One region of the Sporolactobacillus sp. PKPK-6 genome, then DNA from elsewhere that is predicted to be linked to it. Evidence: predicted binding sites of a transcription regulator. Region 1 holds the regulator's gene; the other holds the start of a gene.
What was found. The regulator CtsR, encoded in region 1, represses protease genes until heat stress. The targets are predictions, from matches to a motif close to ATGGTCAATAAAGGTCAAACA.
Positions count from the first base shown of each region.

Region 2: the regulator CtsR is predicted to act here: its motif matches at 2,595-2,615, upstream of clpP (ATP-dependent Clp endopeptidase proteolytic subunit ClpP).

Region 1 covers NZ_JBWXPA010000001.1:1,801,841-1,808,036, forward strand. The annotation lists gene radA (DNA repair protein RadA) at 1-897, opposite strand, end outside; gene clpC (ATP-dependent protease ATP-binding subunit ClpC) at 1,015-3,465, opposite strand; gene AC1MBV_RS08870 (CtsR family transcriptional regulator) at 3,828-4,286, opposite strand; tRNA gene AC1MBV_RS08875 (tRNA-Ala) at 4,785-4,857, opposite strand; tRNA gene AC1MBV_RS08880 (tRNA-Pro) at 4,943-5,016, opposite strand; tRNA gene AC1MBV_RS08885 (tRNA-Arg) at 5,021-5,097, opposite strand; tRNA gene AC1MBV_RS08890 (tRNA-Leu) at 5,111-5,199, opposite strand; tRNA gene AC1MBV_RS08895 (tRNA-Gly) at 5,210-5,284, opposite strand; tRNA gene AC1MBV_RS08900 (tRNA-Lys) at 5,300-5,374, opposite strand; tRNA gene AC1MBV_RS08905 (tRNA-Thr) at 5,384-5,456, opposite strand; tRNA gene AC1MBV_RS08910 (tRNA-Val) at 5,464-5,536, opposite strand; rRNA gene rrf (5S ribosomal RNA) at 5,542-5,658, opposite strand; rRNA gene AC1MBV_RS08920 (23S ribosomal RNA) at 5,732-6,196, opposite strand, start outside.
Region 2 covers NZ_JBWXPA010000001.1:867,195-873,390, reverse strand. The annotation lists gene AC1MBV_RS04200 (gluconeogenesis factor YvcK family protein) at 1-631, shown strand, start outside; gene whiA (DNA-binding protein WhiA) at 649-1,581, shown strand; gene AC1MBV_RS04190 (HPr family phosphocarrier protein) at 1,625-1,879, shown strand; gene clpP (ATP-dependent Clp endopeptidase proteolytic subunit ClpP) at 1,944-2,528, opposite strand; gene AC1MBV_RS04180 (D-alanine--D-alanine ligase family protein) at 2,738-3,802, opposite strand; tRNA gene AC1MBV_RS04175 (tRNA-Arg) at 4,104-4,176, opposite strand; gene AC1MBV_RS04170 (CotD family spore coat protein) at 4,410-4,958, shown strand; gene AC1MBV_RS04165 (magnesium transporter CorA family protein) at 5,533-6,196, shown strand, end outside.

The DNA of each region.
Region 1 (6,196 bases):
GCCCTCAATGGATGCGGTCACTGCTGACCCCGCAGCCCCTTTGGCACGTTCCTGAAGAAAGATTTCCGATGGATTGGCGACCTCGACAAGTCCTCCTTCCTTCATTTCAAACACACCCATTTCATTCGTTGAACCGAAGCGGTTTTTAACCGCCCTAAGGATACGAAATGTATGATGGCGCTCTCCCTCAAAATATAATACAGTATCTACCATGTGCTCAAGTGTCCTTGGTCCTGCCAAGGCACCATTTTTTGTAACATGCCCAACGATAAAAATTGCAATGCCTTGCTGTTTCGCTAGACGCAACAAGTAGGCCGTACATTCCTTAACTTGAGAGATGCTTCCCGGAGCTGAAGAAAGATCTGAATTGTAAATGGTTTGAATTGAGTCAATGACCATTATTTCGGGGTTCACTTGTTCAATGTGGCTTTCAATCTGACGAATGTCTGTCTCAGCAAGCACATACAGCTCCGCAGATGACACGCCTAGTCGTGTCGCCCTCATTTTCGTCTGTCGAACGGATTCTTCTCCGGAAATATAAAGTACTCGGTGCCCCGTACGTGCTAATTGATCAGAGGTCTGGAGCAGCAGAGTTGATTTACCAATTCCCGGATCCCCTCCGACAAGGGTAAGCGAAGCGGGTACAACCCCTCCCCCAAGCACTCGATTCAGCTCGACCATTCCCGTCTTTATTCGCGGTTCCTCTTCCAGAATGACATCCGTAAGCCGAGAAGGTTTGCTCGCCGGTCCGGCCGTTTGACCGAGAACGGGCGACGCAGGGCGGATGGTTTCTTCTACCAATGTGTTCCAATTTTGACACCCTGGACAGCGTCCCATCCATTTCGGACTTTCATAGCCGCATTCTTGGCAGATAAATACTGTTTTCACTTTTGCCATTTGATCACCTTACCCATTGTAAATTCGGGTACAGCCCTTTCTGAATAAGAAAAAAAGCCAAGGCTTTAAAACTTTGGCTTCTTCAAACATCAATACAATTGCTCTACTGTGTGAAGATCAAGACTTCACAACGGCTTCTTCTTTTTTCTGGTTTACTAAGTACTCGCCGTCACTGTAATCGATGACAACATTCGTACCTTTCTTGATGTTGCCCTTGAGCAGTTCCTCTGACAACTTATCTTCTACCCGTCGCTGCAGTGCGCGACGAAGCGGTCTGGCACCGTACTCAGGATCATAGCCTTCCTCAACGATCTGTGCCTTCGCTGCATCGGTCAATTCAATAACAATTCCTTGATTTGACAAGCGATTCTTCAGCTGGTTCGCAAGCAGGGTCACAATTTCCAGCAATTGTTCCTTCTTTAATTCATGGAAGACAATGATTTCATCAATTCGGTTCAGGAATTCCGGACGGAATGCCCGTTTCAGCTCACCCATCACCTTTTCTTTCATTGCCTTATATTCATGGCCTTCCTCACCGACTGAAAAGCCCACATATTTGTTCTTCTTCAATTGGCTGGCGCCGACATTAGAAGTCATAATTATTGCCGCATTGCGGAAATCAACCGTTCTTCCCTTGGAATCAGTTAATCTTCCGTCATCAAGTACTTGAAGCAAGATATTAAATACATCAGGATGTGCTTTTTCAATTTCATCGAAAAGGATGACAGAATACGGTTTTTGACGAACCTTTTCAGTCAGCTGGCCGCCTTCTTCATGGCCCACATAACCTGGAGGCGAACCGACCAGGCGGGAAGTCGTATGTTTTTCCATGTATTCCGACATGTCGATGCGAATAATGGCTTCCTCATCGCCAAACAAGGTCTCTGCAACGGCACGAGCGAGTTCCGTTTTTCCGACACCAGTCGGTCCAAGGAAAATGAATGAACCAATTGGACGTTTCGGATCCTTTAATCCTGCACGTGCCCGTCGAATGGCATGTGAAATGGCATCAATTGCTTCATTCTGTCCAATGACGCGTTCATGAAGGATAGACTCCATGTTCAGCAGCCGTTCGCTCTCTTTTTGCTCGAGCTTGACAACCGGAACGCCGGTCCAATTTGCGACTACGAGCGCGACATCGTCCGGAAGGACTTCTGTATTTTCCTTGCCTTGTTTTTCTTTCCATTCCTTCTTGCAAATATCGACTTGTTCTTTCAATTTTTGCTCATGATCACGAAGTGATGCAGCTTTTTCAAATTCCTGGCTTTGTACAGCCGCATCTTTTTCCTTCTTGATGGTTTCCAGACGCTGCTCAAGCTCTTTGAGATTTGGCGGAGCTGTGTACGAACGGAGCCGAACTTTAGAAGCTGCTTCATCAATTAAGTCAATCGCTTTATCGGGAAGAAAACGATCCGAAATGTAACGATCCGACAGCCGCACTGCTTCAGTAATTGCTTCATCCGTGATTTTCACCCGATGATGGGCCTCATAACGGTCACGTAATCCCTTTAATATTTGCACAGATTGTTCTGAAGTTGGTTCTTTTACTTTGATCGGCTGGAATCGTCTTTCTAAGGCCGCATCCTTTTCAATGTACTTGCGGTACTCATCGAGCGTCGTCGCACCAATACATTGCAATTCTCCGCGTGACAGAGAAGGCTTCAGGATATTCGACGCATCAATAGCGCCTTCAGCTCCTCCTGCTCCAATCAACGTGTGTAATTCATCTATAAAAAGAATAACATTGCCCGCTTGGCGAATTTCATCCATAACTTTTTTCAACCGGTCTTCAAACTCGCCACGATATTTTGTCCCGGCTACGACCGTACCCATATCCAAGGTCATGACGCGTTTCTCTCTGAGAATTTCCGGAACTTCATTATTTACAATCTCCTGCGCCAAGCCTTCCGCTACCGCTGTTTTACCAACACCCGGTTCACCGATCAGCACAGGGTTGTTCTTTGTGCGGCGGCTGAGTACCTCAATCACACGTTCAATTTCTTTGCTGCGCCCGATGACAGGGTCAAGCGAACCTTCGCTTGCCATCGCAGTCAGATCACGCGCCAGGCTGTCAAGCGTCGGTGTGCTCGCGTGTGCGGCATTCCGACTCTGAGCGTTCCCGGAGGTTGCCTCGTGGCTTCCAAGCAGCTGAAGGACCTGCTGACGTGCTTTATTAAGACTTACTCCCAGATTATTAAGTACGCGAGCAGCAACCCCTTCACCCTCGCGAATCAATCCAAGAAGAATATGCTCTGTTCCAACGTAAGAATGACCAATTTTTCTTGCTTCATCCATTGAAAGCTCGATAACACGCTTCGCACGCGGTGTGTAATGTGGCGTCTGTACTTCCTCAGTACCGCGGCCAATCAAGGCCTCTACCTCTTTCTGAATTTTTTCAGGATCCAGATTCAAAGCAAGCAGTGCCTTAGCGGCAATACCGTCACCTTCACGCACGAGGCCGAGCAAAATATGTTCTGTTCCAATATTATTATGCCCGAGACGCATCGCTTCTTCTTGTGAAAGTGCGAGCACCTTTTGAGCACGTTCTGTAAATCGTCCAAACATCATAATGGTGGCCTCCTTTAATTGCTATCTCTTTTCACTGGCCTTAAAACAATCTATGCGGCATCAAAAAAACCTTTACCTGTACACTATTCAAACAGCGGTTTTTTTGATCGTTCACCACCCATATTCATTGCCCAAATTTCTCAATACGAGAAATCGGGCTGAGCCGTTAATTAACTATATTCGGCACCGAAGTACTGAAACCCTCTTTAAAAATCAGTATTAAGATGTTCTGTAAGCAACATCCCACTCAAAATACTGATCTCTTTCAGTGTCTTGATGTAATATCTTATTATATCCAATCAATCAGATATTTACCAAGACGAAGGCTTAACAATCAACTTACTGCGCCCACATAACAAATTCTATCTGCTATATGTGAGTGATTGCAACATAGCTCTTAAAAGATTCGCACGCAGTTCATCTCTTAGTGGGATATCAATATCAAGAACCGTATGACTCACAGCCATAAGCATCAATCGTGCCTCTCGGTCGCTGATCACATCTTCCTCAAGCAAATGAACGATAATCGACTCTGCCATACTCTGCGTCAATCTATAACCGATTAATCCGATCATTTCATCAATGAGTTCGGCATCTGTAACCGGGCGGACTTTGACGACACGAATGTATCCGCCACCGCCACGCTTGCTCTCTACAACATAACCGCGCTCAATAGAAAAACGCGTTTTTAAAACATAATTAATCTGCGACGGAACACATTGAAATTTTTCCGCCAGTTCGCTCCGCTTCAATTTAATGATATCGTTCGAATCAAGTATTTCTTTTATATATTTCTCAATGATATCAGAGATATTTCTCATCGGGGCACCCTCTCTCCCTGACTTTGACTAACTTTGACTATGAATTTATTATGCACGATTTTACATAAATAATCAACTTAATTAGTTAGCTAACCTTTTCCATTTTGCTTTATCAATCTTTCTTTGCGTAAGAAAAACCGGGCAAAAACCGCCCGGTCCTGAATCTCCAGTCATGTGAGTCATGTGTCATTGGTTTGTGTCTTTACGGTGCTGAATCATCGCTCCGGTTGCTCGCATCAACTGAGCGCTACCGTGGGCGCACCGCGAGCCTCCTCAGACAGGCAGAAATTAGCGGGGTCTCGCTGGCACCTGATCCCGCAGGCGTGTCGCACCTCTGCTTTGATTTTCGGCCAAGACACTGGTTTATTCGTTTAAATACGGGGCAAAATCTTATACTTTCTTTACTTGCAAAAAAAACAGGATTAATGATCTCTGATCAAAAATCCTGTTTACATTACAACCGACTCTCTAGCAGTCGATTCAAAAATATCGATTAAGTGGAGCCTAGGGGGATCGAACCCCTGACCTCCTGCGTGCAAAGCAGGCGCTCTCCCAGCTGAGCTAAGGCCCCATTTAAATGCGCGCAACGCTATCGAAAGTCGTTGCCAAGTCATACAAAAACCACGAGACAATCTCGTTCTTTTTGTAAGAAACAATCGGGAAGACAGGATTTGAACCTGCGACCCCCACGTCCCGAACGTGGTGCTCTACCAAGCTGAGCCACTTCCCGATAATGGTGCGCCCTAGAGAAGTCGAATCCCCAACCTTCTGATCCGTAGTCAGACGCTCTATCCAATTGAGCTAAGGGCGCAAATAAACTAAAATGGTGCCGAGAGCCGGACTCGAACCGGCACGGTAGTCACCTACCGCAGGATTTTAAGTCCTGTGCGTCTGCCAATTTCGCCATCCCGGCATACATAAAATGGAGCGGAAGACGGGATTCAAACCCGCGACCCCCACCATGGCAAGGTGATGTTCTATCACTGAACTACTTCCGCATAATAATAAACAAATGGTGAGCCACGAAGGATTTGAACCTTCGACCCTCTGATTAAAAGTCAGATGCTCTACCCCTGAGCTAGTGGCTCATGTTACAGTGCCGGTCAGAGGACTTGAACCCCCAACCTACTGATTACGATTCAGTTGCTCTACCAATTGAGCTAGACCGGCATAAAAATGGAGGATATAGGGCTCGAACCTATGACCCTCTGCTTGTAAGGCAGACGCTCTCCCAGCTGAGCTAATCCTCCATAATGCCTGGCAGTGACCTACTCTCACAGGGGGACAGCCCCCAATTACCATCGGCACAGAAGAGCTTAACGACCGTGTTCGGGATGGGAACGGGTGTGACCTCTTCGCTATGACCGCCAGACTTCCGGCTCGCATGAGCCTTCAAAACCGGTAACGAAAGCAATCGAAACAAAACAAGTGAATCCAAGTTCTTCTGGGTTAAGCCCTCGACCGATTAGTATCTGTCCGCTGCACACCTCACGGTGCTTCCACTTCAGACCTATCAACCTCATCATCTCTAAGGGGTCTTACTGATTTAAAATCATGGGAAATCTCATCTTGAAGGGGGCTTCATGCTTAGATGCTTTCAGCACTTATCCCGTCCACACATAGCTACCCAGCGTATGCTCCTGGCGGAACAACTGGTACACCAGCGGTGTGTCCATCCCGGTCCTCTCGTACTAAGGACAGCTCTTCTCAAATTTCCTACGCCCGCGACGGATAGGGACCGAACTGTCTCACGACGTTCTGAACCCAGCTCGCGTACCGCTTTAATGGGCGAACAGCCCAACCCTTGGGACCTACTTCAGCCCCAGGATGCGATGAGCCGACATCGAGGTGCCAAACCTCCCCGTCGATGTGAACTCTTGGGGGAGATAAGCCTGTTATCCCCAGGGTAG
Region 2 (6,196 bases), 930 kb from region 1:
CGAATTAAGCCGAATTCTCAATGTTCACGGCCAGGTGCTGCCTGCGGCGGATCAAATGATTGCACTCGGTGCAGTGATGAGCGACGGCAGTATCGTGGAAGGAGAATCGCATATTCCCGAAGTGAACAAACGGATTGAACGTGTTTTCTTAAAGCCGGCGGATATTCAGCCGCTCCCGGAAAGCGTCCGAGCGATTCGTGACGCGGATTTAATTACGTTCGGACCCGGCAGTCTTTATACGAGCGTGATCCCTAATTTGCTTGTACCGGAACTCGCCGATGAAATTGCGCGTTCGAAGGCCAGAAAAGTGTATGTGTGTAATGTCATGACGCAAAAGGGGGAAACCGACCATTTTACGGCATCTGAACATATTAAGGCCATTCATCGCCATGTCGCACATCCTTTTATCGATACAATTATTGTGAACAGCCGGCCCATTAAAGTCGACTTGCTGAAGCGTTACGCAGCTGAAGAATCAGAGCCGGTGCAGATTGATTGGGAGCAACTGAATGATCTAGGCATTGATGTCATTCATGCGCCGCTGATCAAGACTGCCGGAGGCGTTGTACGTCATGATGAAGAAGTCGTCGGCCGTATGCTGATGTCTTTATTTACGGAGAAAAAAGTGTAAGGTTTGGAGGGATTGGCATGTCATTTGCCGCCGAAACCAAAAAAGAATTGACGATGCTCGAGGTAGATGACTGCTGCGCGCGTGCGGAGCTTGCTGCGCTGACACGAATGAATGGCTTCATCTCAATTCGTAACAAGAGAATTGAATTGGATATCGCAACAGAGAATGCAGCAATTTCTCGACGGATTTTCCGACTGATTAAACAAGCGTACCATTATCAAATCGAGATCCTGGTACGGAGAAAGATGCGGCTGAAGAAAAATAATGTTTATATTGTTCGTCTGAAAGAAACGGCGCGTCCGTTCCTGGAAGATTTGAGAATCATTGATGACGGAGGACAGTTTACCCGTGAAATTGCCCCAGAATTAATTGAGAGCGACTGCTGCAAACGTTCCTATCTGCGTGGATCATTCTTGGCAGGTGGTTCACTGAACCATCCGGAATCCTCATATCACTTAGAAATTTTTTCGAATTATGAAGAACATACGTATTCTTTGGCTAAACTGATGAATACGTTCAATCTTAATGTTAAGATCTTGCCGAGAAAGAACGGATACATCATTTATATGAAAGAGGGCGAAAAGATCACCGATTTTCTGAGCATTATCGGCGCAAACAAAGCTCTGTTTTATTTTGAGGATATCCGTATTGTCAAGGACATGCGTAATTCAGTGAACCGGCTTGTCAATTGTGAGACGGCGAACTTGAATAAAACGGTCTCCGCTGCGATGAGACAGATGGAAAATATCCGGTTGATTGAGAAGAGTATCGGGTTGGAAGAATTGCCGGATAAATTGCGGGAAATTGCTGAGATTCGGTTGAAAAATCCGGACATTACGCTGAAAGAGCTTGGAGAAATGGTTAATGGTGAGCCAATCAGCAAATCTGGGATTAACCATCGCTTCCGAAAAATCGACGCGATTGCCAATCGGATTCGACAGGGCCAATAAATGGTTGTGCGCCTTCATTTTTATGAAAGGAGGAATGGACAACATGCTGACTAAGAAAGTGATCATCGGGCTGGAAAATGGCCTTCAGGCGCGGCCAGCCGCTCTATTTGTGCAGAATGCCAACCTTTATCAGGCAGCTATAACGCTTGAAAAAGACGGGCACGTAGCAAATGTGAAGAGCATCATGGGTGTCATGAGCATGGCACCGGCTCGCGGTGAGCAGCTCATTCTGACCGCTGAGGGTGAGGATGAACGTATGGCGCTTGAGACGCTGGCTTCTTTTATTGAAAACAAATGATAACGCTTACTAAAAGACAATAAGAAAAGCCGGAGCAGATGCTCCGGCTTTTCTTTATGGTCAATTATTTTGCTGAAACCATAATATCGTCAATCAAACCATACTTCTTCGCTTCTTCTGCGGACATGAAATTGTCACGATCCGTATCACGAGCAATCACTTCGTAAGGCTGACCGGTACGTTCAGCATAGATATGATTCAACTTTTCACGAATAGAAATGATCCGCTTTGCGTGAATTTCCATATCTGACGCCTGACCCTGCATGCCGCCAAGCGGCTGGTGAATCATAATTTCGCTATTCGGCAGTGCGTAACGCTTACCGATTTCGCCTGCAGTTAAGAGGAAGCTGCCCATTGAAGCGGCCATACCAATGCAAATGGTTGATACCTTTGGTTTAATAAACTGCATTGTATCAAAAATGGCCATTCCTGCGGTAATTGATCCGCCGGGGCTATTGATGTAAAGCGAAATATCTTTCTCCGAATCTTCTGCTGCCAGGAAAAGCAGCTGTGCGACAACCGCATTAGCTACATTGTCGTCAATTGCTGTTCCAAGCATAATGATACGGTCTTTCAATAAGCGTGAGTAGATGTCATACGCGCGTTCGCCGCGGTTTGTCTGCTCAATGACTGTTGGTATTAAAGGCATTGAACGAACCCCCTTTTTCCATTGAAGAAAGTTATTTTTCCCATTACCAACATCCATGATACATTAAAGGTCAATATAGGTCAAATTTAACGATCCACTGCTCAGCTTTTCATGAAGTTGAGGCAGTGGATCTCTCCTATAATGACAAACTGAGTGCAGAAAGCGCAAACTTCAGAGCCAATAATAGTTATCAGCTCTCAAGGTTTCAATTATTTGCTTTGGAGTGCTAATTGAATGGCCGTATCCGTAACTTGGGTCAGGCTGATGCCGGCAGCTTTCATCATTCGCGGATAGCGGCTGTAGCTGGTGAATCCGGGCATTGTATTTATTTCATTAAAGACAACTTCATGATCAGGTGTAAGGAACATGTCGACACGTGTTAATCCTGTACATCCCAGCGCACTATAAATTGCTTTAGCGGTTTGCTTGATACGTGCCTCAACGTCTGATGAAACATCGGCTGGGACGCGAATCGTTGAATTCTCGGAATCTGTTTCCGGATGTGATTCCTGATGAATGCGGAAGAAACCGTGAGACAGAACAATCTGATCAACTTCGCCGACTGTCAAGTCGTCCCCGTTTCCTAAGATGGAGCAGCCCACTTCACAGCCGTCGATTCCTTCTTCAATACAGATTTTGCTGTCGTAGTTCTGAGCATCAACAACTGCCGCTAAAAGACCGGCAGAATCAGCAACCTTAGTGACGCCGAACGAAGAACCGCCGTTTGCCGGTTTGACGAAAACCGGGTAACTCAAGCCGACACTAATTTTCTCTAACTGTTCCTTTGAGGACTTCCCGGTGATGGAAACTGTTTCAGGAACACGGAAGCCTGCGTCCTTCACGATACGGTGTGAAATATCCTTATCCATGCCCATTGAAGAACTCAGCACATTACAACCGACATAGGGAATTCCAGATAGTTCAAGGAGGCCCTGAATGGTTCCGTCTTCTCCGTTTTTACCATGCAAAACGGGGAAAACGACATCAAGATGTGTGCGAATAAGCTGATCATGATGCTGTTCAATCAATCCATGCAATTTTTTATCCGGTAAAATCCATGCAGGCACACAATTTTGTTCACTCCAAGTATCCGAAGGAATGGCATCTACCTGGCCTGTATATCTTTTCCATGAACCGTCCTGCGTTATGCCAATCAGTACCAACTCGTATTTTTCAGTATCCAGGCTGGTGATAATGGAGTATGCAGACTTCAGAGAGATTTTATATTCTGCCGAGTGACCTCCAAATAGAACGCCTACTGTTACTTTTGTCAATGTGTACGACTCCTTTTTATTCTGAGTATTTGTTTTCATTCCCGTTTAAGCGGAACATAATTTTCTTTAATGATTCAAAGAAAAATGAAAACACCAATTTGTACTTTATTGGTTAATCATAAAGCAAATTATAGATATTCGTCTTAATTATTTCTAAAGTTTTGCCTATAATTTGATACAAATTTCATAGACAATACGGTACAAGCACATTCATGGAATAAAAAGGGCACTTCCGAGCGTTTCTCAGAAGTGCCGTCAATACAATTACTGTATGATGCGTTCGGATTGCTGCACCATTTGATGCGCTCGAAGGGAGTCGAACCCCCGACACATGGTACCGGAAACCATTGCTCTATCCACTGAGCTACGAGCGCATAGGTAAGAAAATTCTCGCTGACATTTGTCTATTCTAAGTGATTTACTTCGCTTTTGCAAGCGTTTTTCAAAAATCAATGAGGTAATTTAGGATGATCAACACCAACAGTTTCTCATGTTATCTGCCCAAATTTAGGCGGAACGACTAAAATTAGGTGTTCTCATTAGTGCAATGGCTTTCCTCGACTCATAGGTTATTAGTGTACTTTAATTGACGAGGAGGAGCAAAATTATGGAGGTTTCACCTTATTCAAATCAGCCTGTTTCAGGCAATATGGGAAACGTCGGAAATGTAAGCAACACGGGGAATATCGGAAATTGGGGCAATGCCGGCCCAGTCAGCCCGATGCCAAGTCCGACACATGAATATAAGTCGGAAAACAAGCCGGCTTACAAACCTGAATTTAAACCGGCTTCCAAATGCTCAACAGCACCAATGGGCTTCCCAAGTAAAGGGAAAGGTAAAGGTGGTTATGCACCCTATGGAAATGTTGCCGGAGCTGGCACAGCCCCGGGAGCTGCCGCAGGAAAAACGACTGAAAATACGCTGCATTGTCCGCCAACACAAGGCGGTACAGTCTATGATCCGCAGACCGTCAATGTTCAGCATATTTACAAGCCAGTCATTGTGAAACATATTCATCAACTGCACACGATCAGAAAAACTCATTACATCTACGAACATCAGCACTACTACCCACACACGATGTCGGAGACTTGTGATGAGTGCCACTATGACGTACAATGCGGCAAACCATGTTTTCCAAAGCCGCACTGCTGAAGTAAGGTATTTACCGCACTATTAATGAAGAAGAGCCTGTCAAAGGGCTCTTTTTCTTTACCAAGTAAAGAAACATCATGACTCGCTTGAGGGGCGCTGGACACCAATGGACATGTAAATATAAGTTGCTTCTATTTATGTATAAACCGTTTAGCGTTTTGCCTTGTTGGTTAGACGATAGACGTCATAAGATGCTGATCGCCCAATCTGAAATAGAAGGAAATTCTCCGCATCCTGCGGACGTATGGACCGGGCGCTTTTGCGCGTTCTTTCTAGTCCGCTTAAAAAGATGAAAAAATATTTTGTGTAACGTTTGCGATCAGTTTGTGTTCTTTTGGCACACCATGTATTATAGAACGTGGCGGTATTCGACCGCGCACGTAATCCGATGCGCGCCAAATACACAATTCCGCTGAAGGAAGTGATTGTTCGATGAGTTCTGATAGTTCGAGTCCAAAGCCTGGTCCCAGTCATCGGCAGGGGAAGCTTATATGGCATCAGACGCTCTTGGGCAAAATCACGGCAGCGGACAGATATCTGTGTAGGCTTCCTCTAAATTAAGAGGAGGTGCATCATGATTGATATTTATTTAACTGATGAGCAAGACAAATTGGTGAAAAAAGAAGAGCTGGTTAAAGGATGCTGGATAAATTTGACACGTCCATCCGAATTTGAAGTGCAGAAGGTTGTGGACGGTACCGGCATTCCATCGGACTTTATCCGAGACTCACTGGATGATGACGAACGCTCTCGTATTGAAAAGGAAGACGATTCGGTTCTGATCATCGTTGACTTTCCAGTGCTGATCCAAGATGAATCCGACTCAGCTCCTTATGATACGATTCCGCTTGGCATTATTGTTACGCCTTATTATTTTGTGACCGTTTGTTTGCAGAGTAATCCGATCATTGATGATTTTATTAATAATCGTATCCGGAACTTTTTTACTTATAAGAAAACACGCTTTACCCTGCAAATACTCTATGCGATTGCACGCTATTATCTCAAATACTTGAAAACCATTGATCGCAGAACGTCGCTGATCGAACGTGAACTGCATGAATCAATGAGAAATAAAGAACTTTTTGATTTGCTTAGTCTTGAAAAAACGCTGGTTTATTTCACAACATCATTGAAATCAAACAATATTGTTATGGAAAAAATGACCAAACAACGCTTCTTGCGTATGTATGAAGATGATCAGGATCTATTGGAAGACGTTATTATTGAGATTAAGC